4 regions of the Dietzia sp. IN118 genome follow, and region 1 is predicted to be linked to each of the others. Evidence: predicted binding sites of a transcription regulator. Region 1 holds the regulator's gene; each other region holds the start of a gene.
The links. The regulator LexA, encoded in region 1, represses DNA repair genes until DNA is damaged. The targets are predictions, from matches to a motif close to CGAACANNTGTTCG.
Positions count from the first base shown of each region.

Region 2: a site for LexA is predicted at 2,332-2,345, ahead of Q2K20_RS03225 (HNH endonuclease signature motif containing protein). Genes of this name have one in related genera too.
Region 3: a site for LexA is predicted at 1,618-1,631, ahead of Q2K20_RS10085 (HNH endonuclease signature motif containing protein). Genes of this name have one in related genera too.
Region 4: a site for LexA is predicted at 3,334-3,347, ahead of Q2K20_RS04570 (HNH endonuclease signature motif containing protein). Genes of this name have one in related genera too.

Region 1 covers NZ_JAUMSR010000001.1:1,578,302-1,583,441, forward strand. Annotated here, with positions in the region: gene dapF (diaminopimelate epimerase) at 1-487, shown strand, start outside; gene hflX (GTPase HflX) at 540-1,988, shown strand; gene lexA (transcriptional repressor LexA) at 2,028-2,738, opposite strand; gene Q2K20_RS07695 (hypothetical protein) at 2,928-3,362, shown strand; gene nrdR (transcriptional regulator NrdR) at 3,474-3,929, shown strand; gene hrpA (ATP-dependent RNA helicase HrpA) at 3,940-5,140, opposite strand, start outside.
Region 2 covers NZ_JAUMSR010000001.1:658,293-663,432, reverse strand. Annotated here, with positions in the region: partial or broken gene Q2K20_RS03230 (PEP-utilizing enzyme) at 1-379, shown strand, start outside; gene Q2K20_RS03225 (HNH endonuclease signature motif containing protein) at 423-2,273, opposite strand; gene Q2K20_RS03220 (hypothetical protein) at 2,608-2,811, shown strand; gene Q2K20_RS03215 (TerC family protein) at 3,043-4,095, shown strand; gene Q2K20_RS03210 (aconitate hydratase) at 4,280-5,140, shown strand, end outside.
Region 3 covers NZ_JAUMSR010000001.1:2,091,327-2,096,466, forward strand. Annotated here, with positions in the region: gene Q2K20_RS10075 (acyl-CoA dehydrogenase family protein) at 1-873, shown strand, start outside; partial or broken gene Q2K20_RS10080 (DUF6512 family protein) at 957-1,529, opposite strand; gene Q2K20_RS10085 (HNH endonuclease signature motif containing protein) at 1,670-3,304, shown strand; gene Q2K20_RS10090 (cytochrome c oxidase subunit 4) at 3,406-3,822, opposite strand; gene Q2K20_RS10095 (cytochrome c oxidase subunit II) at 3,859-4,977, opposite strand.
Region 4 covers NZ_JAUMSR010000001.1:922,965-928,104, forward strand. Annotated here, with positions in the region: gene Q2K20_RS04560 (DNA-formamidopyrimidine glycosylase family protein) at 1-599, shown strand, start outside; gene Q2K20_RS04565 (SDR family oxidoreductase) at 596-1,351, shown strand; gene Q2K20_RS04570 (HNH endonuclease signature motif containing protein) at 1,420-3,282, opposite strand; gene Q2K20_RS04575 (dihydrofolate reductase family protein) at 3,412-4,008, opposite strand; gene pgi (glucose-6-phosphate isomerase) at 4,055-5,140, opposite strand, start outside.

The DNA of each region.
Region 1 (5,140 bases):
CTCACACTCGGGTGTTGACGCGGTGGTGCGGGTGGACATGGGGGAGCCGCGTCTGCTGGGTCTGTCCTCGGCGGAGGTCGGTGGCCGGACCTTCGCGGGACTCGCCGTCGACATGGGCAATCCGCACCTCGCCTGTGTGGTCCCCGATCTGGACGCCGCGGGCCTCGCCGGGCTGCCGGTGCAGGAGGCCCCGGTGTATGACCGGGACTTCTTCCCCGGCGGCGTCAACGTCGAGATCGCCACCCCGATGGTTGACGGTCGGGTCTCCATGCGGGTCCACGAGCGGGGATCAGGGGAGACCATGTCCTGCGGAACCGGAATCGTCGCGACCGCGGTCGCCGCGCTGGCCGACTCGGGGGAGGCGACGGGCGACGTCGTCGTGGTGGTCCCCGGCGGCGAGGTGGAGGTCTCACTCACCGAGGCCGGGTCCTCGCTCACTGGGCCGTCCACACTCGTCGCCCGCGGTCATTACCACCGTGGTCGGTAGCACACCGTCTCGCACGGGACACCGGGGGCCCGGTGTGAGAAGATGAACCCGAATGACTACTGATCACACGGCCGCTGACCGGCCGACACGCGACCTCGATCCGTCCATCGGTGATTTCCAGCTCGAGGAGAGATCCTCGATGCGCCGGGTGGCGGGGCTCTCCACCGAACTCCAGGACGTCAACGACGCCGAGTACCGCCAGCTCCGACTCGAACGGGTCGTGCTCGTCGGTGTCTGGACCGAAGGGTCCGCCGCGCAGGCGGACGCCGCGATGGCCGAGCTCGCCCAGCTCGCCGAGACCGCGGGATCGGAGGTGTGCGACGCGCTCATCCAGCGGCGTGACAAGCCCGATGCCGCCACCTACATCGGGTCGGGCAAGGTCAGCGTCCTCAAGGACGTGATCGCCGCGACCGGCGCGGACACCGTCATCTGCGACGGCGAACTCACCCCTGGACAGTTGCTCGCGCTGGAGAAGGCGGTCAACGTGAAGGTCATCGACCGTACCGCGCTGATCCTCGACATCTTCGCGCAGCACGCCACCAGCCGTGAGGGCAAGGCCCAGGTGACCCTCGCCCAGATGGAGTACATGCTCCCCCGTCTGCGTGGGTGGGGCGAGTCGCTGTCCCGCCAGGCGGGCGGTCGTGCCGGGAGCAACGGCGGCGTCGGTCTTCGTGGCCCCGGTGAGACCAAGATCGAGACCGACCGGCGTCGGATCCGCGAGCGGATGGCCCGTCTGCGCCGGGACATCAAGGGGATGAAGCAGGCCCGGGACACCAAACGGCACCGACGGCGTTCCACTCCGGTGCCGTCCATCGCCATCGCCGGCTACACGAACGCCGGGAAGTCGAGCCTGCTCAACAGGATCACCGGAGCCGGCGTCCTGGTTCAGAACGCCCTGTTCGCCACACTCGACCCGACGACGCGCAAGGCCGAGTTGCCTGACGGCAGAGCAGTCGTCTTCACGGACACCGTGGGATTCGTCCGACACCTGCCGACCCAGTTGGTCGAGGCGTTCAGGTCCACACTGGAAGAGGTCGTCGACTCCGAGTTGCTCCTCCACGTCGTGGATGGTTCGGATGCCTTCCCGCTCCGCCAGATCGAGGCGGTGCGCAAGGTGATCAACGAGGTGGTCGAGGAGCAGAACGCGGAGCGGCCTCGGGAACTCCTGGTGATCAACAAGATCGACGCCGCGGATCCCGTGGTCCTCACCGAGTTGCACCACGCGCTGCCCGACGCCGTGTTCGTCTCGGCGGTCACCGGGCAGGGTGTCGACGAACTCCTCGAGCGAATCACGCAGATCGTCGCCTCCGGGGACACCGAGGTGACCCTGTCCGTCCCGTACTCCCGCGGGGACGTGGTGTCGCGGGTCCACGCCGAGGGCGCGGTGGTCGAGGAGGAACACACCCAGGACGGAACCCGGCTGGTGGTCCGCCTGCCCGCGTCCGTGGCCGGCGAACTCGACGAGTTCGCCGCCCGCGGTCCACATGACGGCGCCGCCTGACCCCTTCGGGGACGGGCGGCGCGTCGTTCGAACCGGGACTCAGAGTTTCCGGAACACTGTCACGACCTTGCCGAGGATCGTCGCGTGCTCGCCCGGAATCGGGCTGAACGACGGATTGTGGGGCAGCAACCAGACTCCGCTCGAGTCGTTCCGGAAAGTCTTGACCGTCGCCTCCCCGTCGATCATGGCGGCGACGATCTCCCCGTTGTCCGCGACGTTCTGCCGCCTGACCACCACGTAGTCGCCATCGCAGATGGCGGCGTCGATCATCGACTCGCCCACGACCTTGAGCATGAACAGATCACCTGATCCGACGAGGTCCGACGGCAGGGGGAAGATATCCTCGACGGCTTGCTCCGCGAGGATGGGCCCGCCCGCCGCGATCCGGCCGAGCACGGGGACGTAAACGGGTTCGACCGCGCCGCCCGGACGCTGGGGCTCCGGAGCAGGTGACCGACGACCCCGTGACTTCTGCCCCGGGACACCGTGGACGTCGACCGCCCGCGGCTTGTGCGGATCCCGCGTCAGGAAGCCCTTCTTCTCCAGCGTGCGGAGTTGATGCGCCACCGACGACGTGGACTGCAAGCCGACCGCGTCCCCGATCTCGCGGATGCTCGGCGGATAACCACGCTCCTTGACGGTGTCGTGGATGTGGAGCAGAACGCTCTTCTGTCGGTCCGTAAGTGACTCGAAATCGGGCTTCGGCATCTCGTGTGGTCCCTTCGGCGAATGGATGTTCGACGTTGTGATCTGTCTACACCCTAGTGCCAAGGACTGCGGCGCGCCACACAGGTGTTCGAAGAAGTTCCTCGGTGGATCGTGACTGTGTCGGAGTCGCGTGATACAACTCTAGGGGAGTTCGGATTCGAACAGATGTACTGAGGAACACATACAGGTGTGCGAATCCACATCGCACACCGTATCGAGTAGGGAGCCACCATGACCGTTGTCGAGCTTCAGTCCCACACACGTCCGGCCGCGCGGTGGACCGAGGTCTGCCCCGACGACCATCGTGGACGGGTCGCGCACCTCGACCGGCCCGGTGACGCGTCAGTGCGGTCCACCCGTGCGCCGCGACGCACCCTGGCCCGACCGGAGGGCAGTCGGCCCGCCGTCACGTCCTCGCGTGCGGAGAATCTCGTCCGGCCGCGGGTGGCCGCCCGTCCGGCCGCCGTCACGTCGGTCGCCCCGGGTCGCCGTGTGCTCGTGCGCCCGGTCTCCACGGACCGCGTGCGGGCGTGCCACGTCGAGGCACCGCTGTCCACCGGGGTCGTCGACGACGTGCCGGCCTGGGCACTACTGGCGTGCGGGATCGCATTCGGCGTGATCATGCTTCTCGCAGTGGCCTTCCTCGGTGGACCCGCCTACGCGTGACCGGGCAGCGGGCCTCCTAGAATGGACCGTGGGCGGTGGTCTACCGCCCCCGCGTTCCGTCAGGCACGATCCCGGACGCGTGAACTCCGGTCGACGAAGGGCCCCACGGGAATGTACTGCCCGACATGCCACCACGAGGACTCCCGGGTAATCGACTCACGATCCGTCGACGAGGGTCAGGCGATCCGGCGTCGACGGGAGTGCCCCCGGTGCGGACACCGGTTCACGACGCTCGAGACACCTCTGCTGACGGTTCTCAAGCGTAACGGGGTGACCGAGGCGTTCAGTCGGGACAAGGTCGTCCGGGGTGTCCGCCGCGCGTGCCAGGGACGATCGGTTGACGAGGACGCTCTGCGTCGCCTCGCCCAACAGGTCGAGGACGCTGTGCGATCCGGCGGTGCGTCCGAGGTTCCCGCCCACGAGATCGGGCTCGCCATCCTGGGCCCTCTGCAGGATCTGGACGAGGTCGCCTACCTGCGGTTCGCGTCCGTGTACAAGCAGTTCAGCTCGGCCGACGACTTCGAACGCGAGATCATCGCCCTCCGGGAGCGCCGCACGAGCCGCTGACCACTCGGCGTCATCGGGACGACCGCGGGGCGAGCGCAGACGCCACCGCCTTGTCGATCCGCTCTGCCGATACCGGCCGTGCGGTACCCAGTGACTGCGCGAACAACCCCACCCGGTACTCGGCGAGCATCCACCGCAGGTCCCGGCACACCCGTGCGCCACCCGGCCGCCGTCGCAGCGCGGCGCACGCCTCCTCGACGATCGACTCGGAGCGGTTCAGCTTCGCCGTGAGTTTGCCGTGCCGCGCGGGTGACTTCTCCGCGAGGTCCAACCGGAGGCCGACCGCCCGCACATGTCGCTCCAGATGTGGAAGCACATCCGAGGGATGGCGGGCGAGGAATCCGCGCCCGACGAGGAAGTCCAGTGAAGCACGGACCTCGTCGGCGACATCTGCCGGCGCCGCCGCCAGACGGCCCGACACGGACTGGGCGGCCATCAGCGCGGGAACCGCCGACGAGATCGCGGACGCCACCGCACCGGGGACCTCCGCCCGCGCAGTGGCCTGGAGTTCGTGGAACTCCGCGACCGTGAGAACCGGTGCGCCCTTTCGCCGGGCGATGATCCGCCCACTCGCAGCGAGCGATGCGTCCGACACCAGGGATTCCATCCCGCCGTGCGGGTACTGGGTGAGCGCGAGTCGCTGCTGGACCGGACGGCCGCGCAGAATCGATGCCGCGGAGACCAGGCCGCCCGAGACCAGCGTGAGCACAGCCGACGCCTGAGTGGATCGACGCTCGTCCTCCGTGGCGCACGCCACGAGGTGAATTCCGTCCCCACCGACACGCAGGGCGGGGTAGACGGTCACCTCGACACCGTCCACCGAGCCGGTGACCGACTGCGGGAGGTCGCCGATGGTGTCGGATGTCCACTCCCGGCAGGGCCCCTTGTCGGGTACCAGACGGGCGTTGAGGGTCGCCCGTACCCTGTCCACCAACCGGGTCCTCAACTGCGCGAGATCCGTTCCGGAGGCCACGACCTCGTCCCCGTCGACCACCTCGAAACGCATCCGGAGATGGCCCGGTAGCTGGTTCTGATCGAAGTCACGCGGGTCGACCGTGGTACCGATCCGAGCAGACAGCGCCCGCGCGAGCGCGACGGACAGCGGGGCGGACCGGGGCGAGACGTCTCCCGCCAACAGCGACGCGAACTCGGCGGGCGGAGAACACAGTCGACGCAGATACTTGGGCAGCGTGCGGAGCATCTCCGTATAG
Region 2 (5,140 bases), 920 kb from region 1:
GTCGGTGGGTCGGCCGACTGCGTTGATCGCCCGGCCGCCCCGCGAGGCTGCGGGCGGCGAGATCGTGGGCCGTCCGGCGAGCCGCGGAACGGTGGCGGGCGTGGTGCGGGTGGCCCGGTCGATCGTCGATGCCCGGGAGGTGCAGCCCGGTGAGATCCTGGTCGCGCCCGTGACGGACGTGGGCTGGACTCCGTATTTCACGGTGATCGCGGCGCTGGTCACTGATATCGGCAGTTCTGTCTCTCACGGCGCGGTGGTCGCCCGCGAGTACGGCCTGCCATGCGTGGTCAACACCATCGACGCCACCCGAACGCTGCGCACCGGCGACCGCGTACGAGTGGACGGCGACCGCGGCGTGGTGACTCGACTGGAGGGGTGAGGGCCCGGCACCCAGCTACTGCGCCGCAAACTGCGCGGTCAGGTCAGAACGGTGGTGGGTCGATGAGTTCGTCGAGGCGTTCGTGGAGTAGGGCGCGGATGCCTTTTTCGATGTCGCTGTGGTGGGGTTTGTTGCGGGCCCACCAGCGGCTGGCGCTCTCGTGGGTGGCGCTGGCGGGGGTGGCTTTCTCGGGCGTGGCGTCCTCGGCCGCGGCGGCGCTGGAACCGGCGCCGCCTGTGCTCGTGCCGTTCCCGGTGCCCGTCCCGGTGCCGGGGGCGGGTGGGGTGGGGTCAAAGGTGCGGGCGCGTTCGGCGTTGCGGCGTTCGGTGCGGTGGCGGGCCGCGCGGCGCGACCAGAACGTCGGCTCCGCGTCGGCCTTCTCGTCACCGGTGGGCCCGGGGCTGCGGCGTTGCTGCCGGGTCCACGCCTCGGTCTCGGCGCGGGCCTGTTCACGCCGGTACTCGGCCAGTGGGCCGGAGGGTCGGGTGAGCATGGTCGAACCGTCCGGGGTGCGCACGGTCAGGGTGCCGTCGGGCTGCAGGTCGTAGATCCAGTCGGAGAAGGTCTTGAACCGGTGATGGCGCCGGCACATCGCCGCGAGGTTGCCCTCGATGGTGTGCCCGCCCCGCTGGGGGTCGGCGTGATCGAACGGCACCACATGATCCAGATCACAGGCCTCGGCCGGGATCGCACAGCCGGGGTGGCGACAGGTGCCATCGCGCAGCCGGATCCGGCGGGCCAACTGGGCACCGGGCCGGTATTTCAGGGCGGTGCGGGCGTCATCGGCGGCCCCGATGCGCGGGTCGATGGGTTCGAAGGTGGCTCCGTCGCTGGTGGCGAGCATGTCGAGCAGGGCCTGCAGGGCGGCCTGGCCGGTGCGGGTGAACTCCACTCGGGCGCCGCCGGCGTCGCGGGCGGTGTTGCCGGTGGCGATGACGGTGACCTTCGGCCGCAACGCCACCCCGGCACCCGGCGCGCCGGGCCGGCCGGGGCGGGCCGGGGTGCCGGCTAGGCCGGGATCGCCGCACACCAGGGACATCAGGGCGTCGGCGCGACGCTCGGCGATCGAGTAGTCCTCGACCTCATCAGCGCCAGTGCCGTGGCCAGTGGTCGCGCCGCCAGTCCCAGCGCCCGCGGTGTCGGTCTCGGCTTGGGTGTTGGCGGCGGCTTGGGCGTCGGCGTACTTGTGGTCTTTCACGCGCTGGTCGAGGGCCTCGGCCAGGACGGCCGCTTCCTCGGTGGCCAGGATCGCCGAGACGCTGGACATGCCATCGACGCCCTTATGGAACCGCACCCCGCGGGTGCGGGCCGCTTCCTGACGGCGCAGGCGGATCCCGTTCGCGTCGTAGCGGGCGATGATCGCATCGACGTTGCCGCGGATGGCTTTCTCACCAAGGCGCACCCCGCCCTCGATCGCGGCGAGATACTCCTCGACGACCTGCCGCTGCACCGCCTCGAGCACATCGACGTGGACGGTGGCCATCTGCGAGGCCAGGATATTCGCAGCCTGCAGATCCAGCCGCCCCTGCGCCATCGCGGACAGGATCGCCGGATACCGCAGGTGCAGATCGAGGGCGAAGGTGATCATCCGTTCGGCCCGGCCCGTCGAGATCGCCATCGCCGACACCACGTACCCGGCCGCGACATCGATCGGATCGAGCACGACATGACCGGGCCGACACTCACCGCCGCCCGCCCCGGACTCCTCCCGGCGCTGGCATTCGACAAACAACTCGTAACAGGCCACGAACCGGCGCGCCGCCGCACGATTCTCGCCCATCCACCCCTCACGCGCCGCCGCCCGCAACCCCGACAGCGACACGGGCGCCGCGGAACCGGCGCCGCCACCAGACGAGGAGGGGCCACCGGCCGCGGCGTCTGCGTTACCGCCCATGTGCCCCACCCCCTGCCCGTGCGCCGCCTACCCGGTATCGAATCTGTGTTCTACAGTACGCACACACATTCGAGTACGCAAGGGTTGAATCAGGACATTTCGCCACCCGAGGCCCAGCCCTCTTGACTGGCGCAGAAGCCCTCAACCAGCAAGGTGGACTCGTCGCAACAGGCCCCCTCCACGCCGCAAGATCCCCCCGAAGCATCGACCACAACAGGCTCTCGACCCGGGACGATGCCAGCGAGACGATCTTTCGTTGCCGCCGCCCCTGGCGCCGCTCGCGGGAGGCTGCTAGAGGTGGAGGCACACGCCCCTGCGCCAGGAGGAGGACGAGATGATCGCCGAGGACCGTATCGACCCGGACGAGTACACCCCGGGCCCGGATTCAGTCACCGCACCCGAGGAGTACGAGCCCGAGGTGACCGTCGAGGACCCCTTCCGCGAGGCAAATCCGGCCGACGTTGCCGAGCAGGCCATCGAGCTCCCCGCCGACGACGGCGACGGCGAAGCGGTGGGAGACGACGACGAGGTCGCCTGACCCTGCGCTCCGCGCCTGAGCCGGGCGCGGAGCGTGCCGAACCGGCAAGGGGTGCAGCCAAGGTGACGAATCCGCCGTTGCGCCGCCCTGCCGGTGCCGCTAACCTTGCAGCACCAGAAGGGGAGTATCCCTCACACGCGTCGTCGTCATTCCGGCCCTCGGGCCCGGCGGCGCGGGCCGACCAGGCCGGGAGAGACCTTCGATCACCCACTGATCGAAAGGTCCCCGATAATGCACACCCCTCTCTGGCTCTGGCTCGCGGTCATCGCCTTCATCGTCGTGATGCTGGCCATCGACCTCGTCGCCCACCGCAAAGCACATGTCATCGGCGTCAGGGAAGCCGCGGTGTGGTCTGCCGTCTGGATCGCCCTCGGCGTCGGCTTCGGCGCGATCGTCTGGGCGGTCTGGGGCGCGGACTTAGGCCAGCAGTACTTCGCCGGGTATCTCATAGAGAAGTCCCTGGCAGTGGACAATGTCTTCGTCTGGGCGATCATCTTCGCCCACTTCGCGGTGCCCGCCCAGTTCCAGCACCGGGTCCTGTTCCTCGGCGTCTTGGGCGCGCTGGTATTCCGCGGCATCTTCATCGCCGGCGGCGCGCTGCTCATCCAGAACTTCTCCTGGATCCTGTACATTTTCTCCGCATTCCTGCTGTACACGGGCTTTCGCATGATCCGCCAGCGCGACGAGCACCTCAACCCGGACCAGTCCCGCATTCTCGCGGCCTTCCGCCGGCTGGTGCCCATGACGGACACGTTCCACGGTCAGCGGCTGCTGGTCCGTAAGGGCGGGCTGATCATGGCCACTCCCCTGTTGGCTGTGCTGGTGCTGGTCGAGACGACCGATGTGGTCTTCGCCGTCGACTCCATTCCCGCCATCTTCGCGGTCACCGACGAGGTGTTCCTGGTCTTCACGGCCAACGCGTTCGCGATCCTGGGCCTGCGCGCGATGTACTTCCTGCTGGCGGATCTGGTCCACCGGTTCGTCTACCTCAAGATCGGGCTGGCACTGGTGCTGATGTGGGTCGGCGCGAAGATGCTGCTCAAGATCGACGTCTTCTACATTCCGACCCCCATCTCGCTGGCCGTGATCGCGACCATCCTCACCGTGTCGGTCGTGGCGAGCCTGCGGGCCACGCGTGGTCACGAGCGCCAGAGCCCGCCGACACCGGCCGAGCCTCCGTTCCGCATCGCCACCGCCGAGGAGGACGCGCAGCTCGAGCCGCTGTTCCGTCGCGGGCGGACGCGCGGCGTGTCAGAGGACTCCCCCGCCGCGACACCACGCTGACCGTTGCCGAAGAGCGTCCCGCGCACACCCCGCGAGAAGCGGGTGCGCGGGACCCTCTCGAGCCCCAGCCCGGGTACGCGTGACGCCTTATAACTTCCGGTTTTCGGGAGTAGGGTCGGCAACAACGCCGGTGATCCTCGTCACTAGCACGGGCCGCACCGGCACCTCTACGAAAGGGCCGGTCATGAGTGTCAACAGTTTCGGTTCGAGGGATTCGCTGGCAGTCGGGGGCGTGGACTACGAGGTCTACCGACTCGATCAGGTCTCCACCGCGGTCCCGCTCCCCTACAGCCTCAGGGTCCTGCTGGAGAATCTTCTGCGCAACGAGGACGGCCGAGTGGTGACGGCCGAGCAGGTCGAGGCACTGCGGGAGTGGACTCCCCAGTCCCCGCCGGAGCGGGAGATCCAGTACACGCCCGCCCGGGTGCTGATGCAGGACTTCACCGGGGTGCCGTGCGTGGTGGATCTGGTCGCGATGCGCGATGCCATCACCGACCTCGGCGGCGACCCCAAGAAGATCAATCCGCTCATCCCCGGCGAGCTCGTGATCGACCACTCGATCATCGCGGACGTATTCGGCCGCCCGGATGCGTTCGAGGTCAATGCCGAGCTGGAGTTCGGCCGCAACCAGGAGCGCTACCAGCTGCTCCGGTGGGCGCAGGAGTCGTTCGCCGACTTCGTGGTGGTCCCGCCGAACACCGGCATCTGCCACCAGGTCAACCTCGAATACCTGTCCCGGGTCGTCTTCACGCGCGAGGGGACCGACGGTATGACCCAGGCCTACCCGGACACGCTCGTCGGTACCGACTCCCACACGCCGATGGTCAACGGTCTCGGCGTGCTGGGCTGGGGCGTCGGCGGCATCGAGGCGGAGGCCGCGTTGCTCGGCCAGCCGATGAGCATGCTGATCCCGCAGGTCATCGGGCTCAAGCTGACCGGCGAGTTGCGGGAGGGCACCACGGCAACCGATCTCGTCCTCACAGTCGCGGAGCTGCTGCGCCAGACCGGCGTCGTGGGCAAGTTCGTGGAGTTCTTCGGCCCCGGT
Region 3 (5,140 bases), 510 kb from region 1:
CTCCCCTACATCAAGGCCCTGGCGACCGAGGAGCAGAAGCAGCGCTACCTGCCCAAGTTCGTCTCCGGCGAGGAGATGTGGGCGCTGGCGATGACCGAGCCCGGCACCGGGTCCGACCTGGCCGGCATGAAGAGCACCGCCAAACTCTCGGCTGACGGCACCCACTACGTCCTCAACGGTGCCAAGACGTTCATCACCGGCGGCGTCCACGCCGACCGCGTGATCGTGGCCTGCCGTACCGCTCCCCCGCGTGAGGACGACCGCCGCTTCGGCATCTCGCTGCTCGCCGTCGACACCAAGCTCGAGGGCTACGCGGTGGGCCGCAAGCTCGACAAGGTCGGACTCAAGACCTCCGACACGGCCGAGCTGTCCTTCACCGACGTCAAGGTCCCGGTCGAGGACCTGCTCGGCGAAGAGAACCGCGGCTTCTACTACCTCGGGCAGAACCTGCCGTCCGAGCGCTGGGGCATCGCCTACGGTGCGTATGCCCAGGCCGCGGCCGCCGTGCGGTTCGCCAAGGAGTACACGCAGCAGCGCACGGTCTTCGGCAAGGAGGTGGCCTCGTTCCAGAACACCAAGTTCGAGCTGGCCGCGTGCCAGGCCAAGGTCGACGCCGCGCAGGCCGTCGCGGACCGCGCCCTCGAGGCGCTGGACGAGGGCGAGCTCACCGCCGCCGAGGCGGCCTCGGCCAAGCTGTTCTGCACCGAGGTCGCCGCCGAGGTCATCGACCGTTGCCTCCAGCTGCACGGCGGCTACGGCTTCATGAACGAGTATCCGATCGCCCGCCTGTACTCGGACAACCGCGTCAACCGCATCTACGGTGGCACCAACGAGGTCATGAAGTCCATCATCGCCAAGGACATGGGCCTGTAGGTCCCACGACCCCCTGGCTCCGTCGGGCCCCGTCCGCTCCCCGCGGACGGGGCCCGAGTCGTCCGACGGACTCCCTCTGCCCGTCAGTCCCCGGGTGCGGCCTCGTAGTCGGCGTGCCCCTCGACCCCGTATCTGTATGTGATGGGGTCGATAAAGACGTCGGGTTCGGCGGGGGGCCTCAGGGTGAACACCACGTAGGCGGCGACGATGCCCACCAGGTAGAAAACCGAGAGGACGACGACGAGGACGTCCGCCTCCAGTCCGCTGAGCAGGCACACGAAGATCACCTGGGCGAGCGCAATGCACAGGCCGAACACGGCGATGTCCACCCACAGCACATTGCGACCTGCGACGGCCTTGTAGACGAAGACCACCCCGATCATCGTCACCGGGATCGAATAGAGGGCGACAGTGGCCGCGGGCACGAAGGACGGCTGCGAGGCGCCGCCGAGCACGAAGAGGGCCGCGTACAGCACCATGGTCGGCTAGGCGGCGATCTTGATGTGCTCCCAGTAACTCTCGTTGACCGCGGCGAACACGGCCACGACCCGGTTGTGCCCGCTCCAGTCGTAGGCGAAGTGGAGCACCGAGCCGACGACGATGAGCGGGATGATCGCCCACCAACTCACCGAGACGACGGCACCCGTGTCCAACACGGTCTCATCCTCCCACCGACCGGCGCAGTCCGCCGGTCTTCCCAGGTCAGAGCCGTGTGTCGGACCTGCTTGCTAGTGTTTCCCCAATCGAACACACGAGCGATACGGGGTGCGGCACTCGCCCGCCCGAGGGGGTGCACATGCGGGAGGCGACTACCGGGGATGATGCCGGAGCGGTGGCCGGGAGTCCCGCCGTCACCGCCGCCAGCTCCGCGGCCCTGGCCGCGTTGAACGCCGAGAATCGCGCGGCCGCCGCCCGGCTGCGCGCCTGTCACGACCTGTGGGCCACCTGCCGCGAGGAACAGGAACTGCGCGACATCGCCGCCGGCTACGGCCCCGGCCTGGACCAACGCCCCGAACACGCCGTCATCGACCCACTGACCATCGCCACAAGTGAGATCGTCGCCGCCTACGGCGTGCACCACAACCGCGCCCGCAGCCTGCTCACCCTGGCCATCACCCTGGTCACCAAGTTCCCCTGTCTCGTCGAGGCCATGGACACCGGCCACCTCGACGAAGCCACCGCCACCCTGCTCGCACGCCACATGCGCACCGTGGACTCCCTGCACCGCGACGCCGTCCACCGCGAGGTCATCGACTGGCTCCTGGCCGCCCTCGCCGCCGGCAGGCGCCCCGGACGCGACGCGATCCTGTCCCACACCGACCGCATCATCGCCGCCCACGACCCCGACGGCGTACGCCTGCGCCGCACCGCCGCGGTCCGCGAACGCCGCGTCACCCTGCGCCGCGGCCCAGACGGCATGGCCGACCTCACCGCCCACCTCACCGCCACCGAAGCCTCCGCCATCCACACCCTGCTGCAGACCAGGGCCACCGCCCAACGCCACCGCGACACCCGCACCCGCGTCGAGACCACCCGCCGCCACGGCGCCGACGCCCTCGACACCGACACCATCCGCAGCATGGACGAACTACGCGCCGACGCCCTCGTCACCGCCCTCCTCGGCAACCCCAGCACCGACACCGACGCAGGCAGGGGCGCCGGGGCGGGCGGGGTCGCGGGTGCGGGTCACCGCCCGCCGGCCACCCAGATCCGCCCCACCATCACCGTGCTCGCACCCCCCGGCCCCGACGGCGAACCCGAGGTCTACCTCCCCCGAGGCGGCCCGGCCACCATCGACGCCCTCATCGAACTACTCACCCGCAGCACCGGCGCCACCATCACCGTGCCCGACACCGCACCCGGCGCCGCAGACACCCCCCACCACGCCCACCGCTACCGCATCAGCGCCGACCTGGCCCACCGCATCCGCCTACGCGACGGCACCTGCCGCCACCCCGGCTGCTCCGTCCCCGCCGACGCCTGCGACATCGACCACGTCCGCCCCTTCAACCACACAGACCCCACCGCCGGCGGCCCGACCCTCGAAAACAACCTCGCCGCCATGTGCCGCAACCACCACCGCTTCAAAACCTTCCACAACTGGCACTACCAACTCGCCCCCGACGGCACCCTGACCATCACCACCGACACCGGACACACCCTCACCACCCACCCCGACGGACCCCTCGCACGCTGGCGCCACCACACCACCGACACCGACACCGGGGCTGCGACCGACACCAGGGCCGACCCCGACGCCGACATCCCACCCCCACGCCGACCCTGGCTCGACCCCCGACCACAAAGCACCCACTGGTACCGACGCGCCCTACGCCTGGCCGCCGAACGCAAAGCCAACACCATGGCCCCACCACCAGACACCCCACCCGACCACCACCACGACCCCGACCCCGACCCACCACCCTTCTGACCGGCGCGCGGCGAGCCCGGGCCGACACCCTGGTGGCGACAGCACAAAGGCCCGGTGTCGCAGCGTGCGACACCGGGCCCCGGTGGAAGACGGTCAGACGGTCAGTGCTTCTCGCGACCCCAGTGGTACTCGAAGACCAGGCCGCAGGCGGTGATGACCAGCGCGACGGCGCCGCCGATGAGCACCCACCAGTTCCAGAAGGCCGCTCCGTAGCCGATGATGAAGACCGAGAAGGCCACCAGCACGGGCCAGTAGCTGTGCGGGCTGAAGAAGCCGAGCTCGCCGGCGCCGTCGGAGACCTCGGCCTCCTCGAAGTCCTCGGGCAGGGTGCTGATGCGCCGCGCCACGAAGCGGAGGTAACCACCGATCAGCAGGCTCAGGCCGGCCGAGAGCACGAAGGCCGTGGCGCCGACCCACTCGACGCCCGTCCGAGACGTACCGGTGAGGTAGGCGTACGCGATACCCATGACGGCCAGGAAGATAAACAGGGCGTCGAAAATTCGTACTGTTGCGTTCATCGTTCAGGAATCCTTCGCGTGATACCGGGAGAACCGTCAGTTGCCCGACGCGGTCTCGATGATGTTGTTCTGGTCACGGGTATCGCTGCGTCCGGTCTTGAACGGTGCGGTGGAGGTCGAGTACGGGTCCTGGCCGATCGACTCCAGCGCCTCCGCGTTGGACGCGGTCGGGTTGTCCTGACGGAACTGGATGTACTGGGCGAAGGCCTCCGGCGATACCGCGCGCAGCTCGAAGTTCATCATCGCGTGGTAGACACCGCACATCTCGGCACAGCGTCCGACGAACGCACCCTCGCGATCGATCTCCTCGATCTGGAACATGCTCAACTGCTGGTTCTTGCCCGGGTGCGGCATGACGTCGAGCTTGTAGATGAACTCGGGGATCCAGAACGAGTGGACCACGTCGGCCGACGCGAGGCGGAACTCGATGCGCGTGTCGGTCGGCAGAACCAGGACCGGAACCTCCTCGGAGGTACCGACGGTCTCGATGTTGTTGTAGTGGAGGTACGACTTGTCCTCGGCAAGACGACCGTGGATCGGGCCGCCGGCCGCCGGCTCACCGTGGTGACCCAGGGCCTCACGGACCTCGTCGGAGAGCACACCGGCCTCCTCGGCCGCGCGCTGCGCCTCGACGTTGGTGCCGTCCTCGATGCTGGCCCCCGCGACGTCGACCTTGTTGTAGCCGAACTTCCAGTTCCACTGGTAGGCGGTGACGTCGACCTTGACGCCGACCTCCTCCTGCGGACGGAGATCGAGCACCTTGTTCTGCGTGACCACGGTGAAGTAGAAGAGCACGGAGATGATCACGAACGGCGCAGCCGTGTAGATGAGCTCCAGGGGCACGTTGTACGCGGTCTGGCGCGGGAACTCGCCGTCGTCGTTCTTCCGCTTGCGGTGGAACGCCATCGACCAGAAGATCAGGCCCCACACGAAGAAGCCGACGATGAGCGACGTGATGACTGTGCCCGTCCAGAACTCACGGATCGCGACGCCCTCCGGGGTGATCCCGGTCGGGAAGCCGAAGTTCATCGTCTGGTTCCACCACTTGTTGTCGGTGTGGAGGCTACAACCGGACAACAGCAAGCCCAATGTGCCGAGAGACATCGCGAGTGTCGCCCTGCGCGTCCGACGACGCCCGTCACGCTGTTCCACCATCACGCCTTCCTGATCAGCGGCACCGACCACGTGGCCGGGACACCTTAAAAGAGTAGACCACGGCTCTCAGAATGGAAGCCGCGGGTCCGGCAATTCACCCGCCCGCTCCCCCACGCCGTCGGCGGGGGGCCGGAGGGGTTCCGCCGACCAGTAGTATTCGATC
Region 4 (5,140 bases), 660 kb from region 1:
ACACCGTCCGGCTGCTCCTGCGTGCCGGTGACGTCGAGGTGGTGGGCACGGAACTCGGACTGCTCCGCGCACTGACCCCCGCCGAGGCCGACCGCGCCGTCAGCCACCTCGGGCCCGATCTCCTCAGCGCGGATTGGGACCCGGTGACGAGCACAGACGAGGTCGTGCGGAGGATCAGCGAGCGACCCACTCGTACGATCGGCGAGGCGTTGCTCGACCAGCGCAATCTGGCCGGGATCGGGACCGTCTACCGGGCGGAGCTGTGTTTCCTGCGCGGGGTGGACCCGCGGGATCCGGTCGAGGTCGTGCCGGACCTCCGTGCGATGGTCACACTGGCGCGGCGGATGCTGGTGGCCAACGCCGACCGCACAGTCCGGGTGACGACCGGCGACACCCGGCGCGGGCGCGAGCTGTGGGTGTACGGCCGCGACGGCAAGCCGTGCCGCCGGTGCGGGACCGAGGTGGAGACGTTCCGTCTCGGAGGACTCGCGGACCCGGACGAACCGAGCGACTCCCTGGATCGCATCGCCTACCGTTGCCCGTCCTGCCAGCCGCGTCGTGCCACACTGGGCGCATCGCCAACGGAGGAGAACTCGTGACCGACCGCAAAACGATTCTGATCACCGGTGCCAGCTCTGGCCTCGGGGAGGGAATGGCCCGCCGCTGGGCCGCGCAGGAGAAGAACCTCGCGCTGTGCGCGCGGCGCCTGGACCGCCTGGAGGAGCTCCGAGCCGAACTGCTGGCGGCGAATCCCTCGATCACGGTGGCGGTCCGCGAGCTCGATGTGGCTGACGGTGACGCGGTGGAGCGGGTGTTCGGCGAGCTGGACGCCGAGCTCGGCGGCATCGACCGGTTCGTACTCAACGCCGGGCTGGGCAAGGGCGCCTCGATCGGCACGGGGAAGGCACACGCCAACCGGGAGACCGCCATGGTGAACGTGGTGGGGACGCTGAACCAGGCCGAGGCGGCGATGGAGCGGCTCTTCACCCGGGGTGAGGGGCACCTGGTGTTCATCTCGTCGGTGAGTTCGTTGCGCGGCATGCCGAAGGCGCAGAACACCTACGGCGCGACCAAGGCGTTCGTCTCGGCCCTGGCGCAGGGTCTCTACGCCGAGCTGGACAGTGCGGGCAGCCGGATCAAGGTGACGGACATTCTCCCGGGGTATATCCGCACGGACATCAACCGGTCGGTGAAGACCGCGTTGATGACCGAGTTCGACGAGGGCGTCGACGCGCTGGTCAAGACGATCGACGCCGAGCCCACCCGCGCGCTGGTTCCCGCCAAGCCGTGGAAGGCGATCGGGCCGCTGCTCACGCTCCTGCCCGAGAAGATCAGCCGCCGCTTCGTCTGACCCACTGGTGGCCCCACCCGGGCGCCGACGAGGGCCGCGCCGTCATGCCCGGCGCGGCCCTCGTGGTGTCAGAAGGGTGGCGGGTCGATGAGTTCGTCGAGGCGTTCGTGGAGTAGGGCGCGGATGCCTTTTTCGATGTCGCTGTGGTGGGGCTTGTTGCGGGCCCACCAGCGGCTGGCGCTCTCAGGGGTGGCGCTGGCGGGGGTGGCTTTCTCGGGCGTGGTGCCGGTGGCCGCGGCGGTGGTGGAGCTGGAGGCGCCCGTGCCGGGCGCGGGTGGGGTGGGGTCAAAGGTGCGGGCGCTTTCGGCCTTGCGGCGTTCGGTGCGGTGGCGGGCCGCGCGGCGCGACCAGAACGTCGGCTCCGCGTCGGCCTTCTCGTCACCGGTGGGCCCGGGGCTGCGGCGTTGCTGCCGGGTCCACGCCTCGGTCTCGGCGCGGGCCTGTTCACGCCGGTACTCGGCCAGTGGGCCGGAGGGTCGGGTGAGCATGGTCGAACCGTCCGGGGTGCGCACCAGCAGGGTGCCGTCGGGCTGCAGGTCGTAGATCCAGTCGGAGAAGGTCTTGAACCGGTGATGGCGCCGGCACATTGCGGCGAGGTTGCCCTCGATGGTGTGCCCGCCCCGCTGGGGGTCGGCGTGATCGAACGGCACCACATGATCCAGATCACAGGCCTCGGCCGGGATCGCACAGCCGGGGTGGCGACAGGTGCCATCGCGCAGCCGGATCCGGCGGGCCAACTGGGCACCGGGCCGGTATTTCAGGGCGGTGCGGGCGTCATCGGCGGCCCCGATGCGCGGGTCGATGGGTTCGAAGGTGGCTCCGTCGCTGGTGGCGAGCATGTCGAGCAGGGCCTGCAGGGCGGCCTGGCCGGTGCGGGTGAACTCCACTCGGGCGCCGCCGGCGTCGCGGGCGGTGTTGCCGGTGGCGATGACGGTGACCTTCGGCCGCAACGCCACCCCGGCACCCGGCGCGCCGGGCCGGCCGGGGCGGGCCGGGGTGCCGGCTAGGCCGGGATCGCCGCACACCAGGGACATCAGGGCGTCGGCGCGACGCTCGGCGATCGAGTAGTCCTCGACCTCATCAGCGCCAGTGCCGTGGCCAGTGGTCGCGCCGCCAGTCCCAGCGCCCGCGGTGTCGGTCTCGGCTTGGGTGTTGGCGGCGGCTTGGGCGTCGGCGTACTTGTGGTCTTTCACGCGCTGGTCGAGGGCCTCGGCCAGGACGGCTGCTTCCTCGGTGGCCAGGATCGCCGAGACACTGGACATGCCATCGACGCCCTTATGGAACCGCACCCCGCGGGTGCGGGCCGCTTCCTGACGGCGCAAGCGGATCCCGTTCGCGTCGTAGCGGGCGATGATCGCATCGACGTTGCCGCGGATGGCTTTCTCACCAAGGCGCACCCCGCCCTCGATCGCGGCGAGATACTCCTCGACGACCTGCCGCTGCACCGCCTCGAGCACATCGACGTGGACGGTGGCCATCTGCGAGGCCAGGATATTCGCGGCCTGCAGATCCAGCCGCCCCTGCGCCATCGCGGACAGGATCGCCGGATACCGCAGGTGCAGATCGAGGGCGAAGGTGATCATCCGTTCGGCCCGGCCCGTCGAGATCGCCATCGCCGACACCACGTACCCGGCCGCGACATCGATCGGATCGAGCACGGCATGACCGGGCCGACACTCACCGCCGCCCGCACCGGACTCCTCCCGGCGCTGGCATTCGACAAACAACTCGTAACAGGCCACGAACCGGCGCGCCGCCGCACGATTCTCGCCCATCCACCCCTCCCGCGCCGCCGCCCGCAGCCCCGACAGCGACACGGGCGCCGCGGAACCGGAGCCGCCACCGGACGGGGACGGGCCACCGGACGAGGAGGGGCCACCGGACGGGGATGGGGACGGGCCACCGGTCGCGGCGTCTGCGTTACCGCCCATGTGCCCCACCCCCTGCCCGTCTGGTTGGTATCGAATCTGTGTTCTACAGTACGCACACACATTCGAGTACGCAAGGGTTTTCCCCCGACGCACCGGAGGAGCACAGGAGACGCGCCGGGGGTCGAGCAGCTAGGCCGAATCGCGCGGTTCCGGGCCGACGACGTCGAAGAGCATGGCGGTGAACTGCCCGTCGGTGTCGAGTTGACGACGGTGGAGGCGGAGCCGACGGGGGAGCAGGGGGCGGCCGGAGCCGAGGACCACCGCGCACTGGTGGATCCACACCCGGTCGAGCAGGCCGAGATCGGCGAACTGGCCGGCGAGGTCGCCTCCACCGACCACCCAGACGTCCCGCCCCGCCGCGGCCTCGACGAGGCGGGGGTGCAGGTCGGCGAGATCGCCGGCGAAGAACTCCACGCCGTCGACGGGGTCGAGGTCCCGGTGGGTGACGACCCAGGTGGGCTGTGAGTACGGCCAGACGAACGGTTGGCCGTCCTTGGTGAGATCCCGGCGGACCCACTCGAAGGTGTTCGCACCGCAGACGATCGAGCCGACGCCGGCGAAGAACCGGTCGAAGTGGAGCTCGGGCGCCGACTCGTCATCGGCCCCGGCAGTCGACCCCGGCGCGGCGCCTCCGGGAGTGGTGAAAAGCCAGGTGAGGCTTTCGTCGTCGTCGGCGATGTACCCGTCGAGGCTCGTCGCGGTGCAGTAGATCGTGGCCATGCTCATGAATCGCACGGTGGCGCGCGCCGCGCGAGGGGGAGAGGGCCCGTACTCAGCGCCGGCCGCGTGCCTCGCGGTAGATCTCGACCAGGGAGTCCGTGGAGGAATCGAAGGTGGGGCCCGGGTGGGTGTCGGCGGTGAGCGCGCCCAGCAACTCGCCGGCCTGGGCCTTGCCCAGCTCGACGCCCCACTGGTCGAACGCGTTGATGCCGAGGATCGCGGCCTGGGTGAACACGATGTGTTCGTACAGTGCGATGAGCTGGCCGAGGACACCCGGCGAGAGCGACGGCGCGAGGATCGTGGTGGACGGCCGGTTCCCGGGCATGACCTTGTGGGGCGCGAGAGTCGGGTCGACGCCGTCGGCGAGGACCTCCTCCTCGGTCTTGCCGAACGCCAGGACCCGCGACTGCGCGAACAGGTTGGCCATGAGCAGGTCGTGCATGGACACCGCGTCCGACCCATCGGTGGGGTGGGCGTCCAGGTCCGTGCCCGGGCGGGCGATCCCGATGAAATCGACGGGAACCAGCTGGGTGCCCTGGTGGAGGAGCTGGAAGAACGCGTGCTGGCCGTTGGTGCCGGGCTCGCCCCAGTAGACCTCGCCGGTGGGGTAGGTGACATCGGAGCCGTCGAGCCGGACCGACTTGCCGAGCGACTCCATGGTCAGCTGCTGCAGGTAGGCCGGGAACCGTCGGAGGTCCTGGGTGTAGGGGATCACGGCCTTGGACTGCGACCCGAGGAAGCACGTGTACCAGATCCCCAGCAGCGCCATGAGGACCGGTGCGTTGTGCTCGGGCGCCTCGGTGGCGAAGTGCTCATCCATCGTGTGGAAGCCCTCGAGCAGTTCGATGAACGCCGGTGGCCCCACCGTGATCATCACCGACAGCCCGATGGCGGAGGAGACGGAATATCGTCCACCGACCCAGTCCCAGAACTCGAACATGTTGTCCGCCGCGATGCCGAAGTCGGCGACCTTCTCGGCGGCGGTGGAGACGGCGACGAAGTGCGAGGCGATCGCGTCCTCGGAGCCGAGGGCCTCCACGAAGTGCCGGCGCGCCGCGTGCGCGTTGGCCATGGTCTCCTGGGTGGTGAACGTCTTGGAGGCGACCACCACCAAGGTCGTTGCCGGGTTGATCTCCGC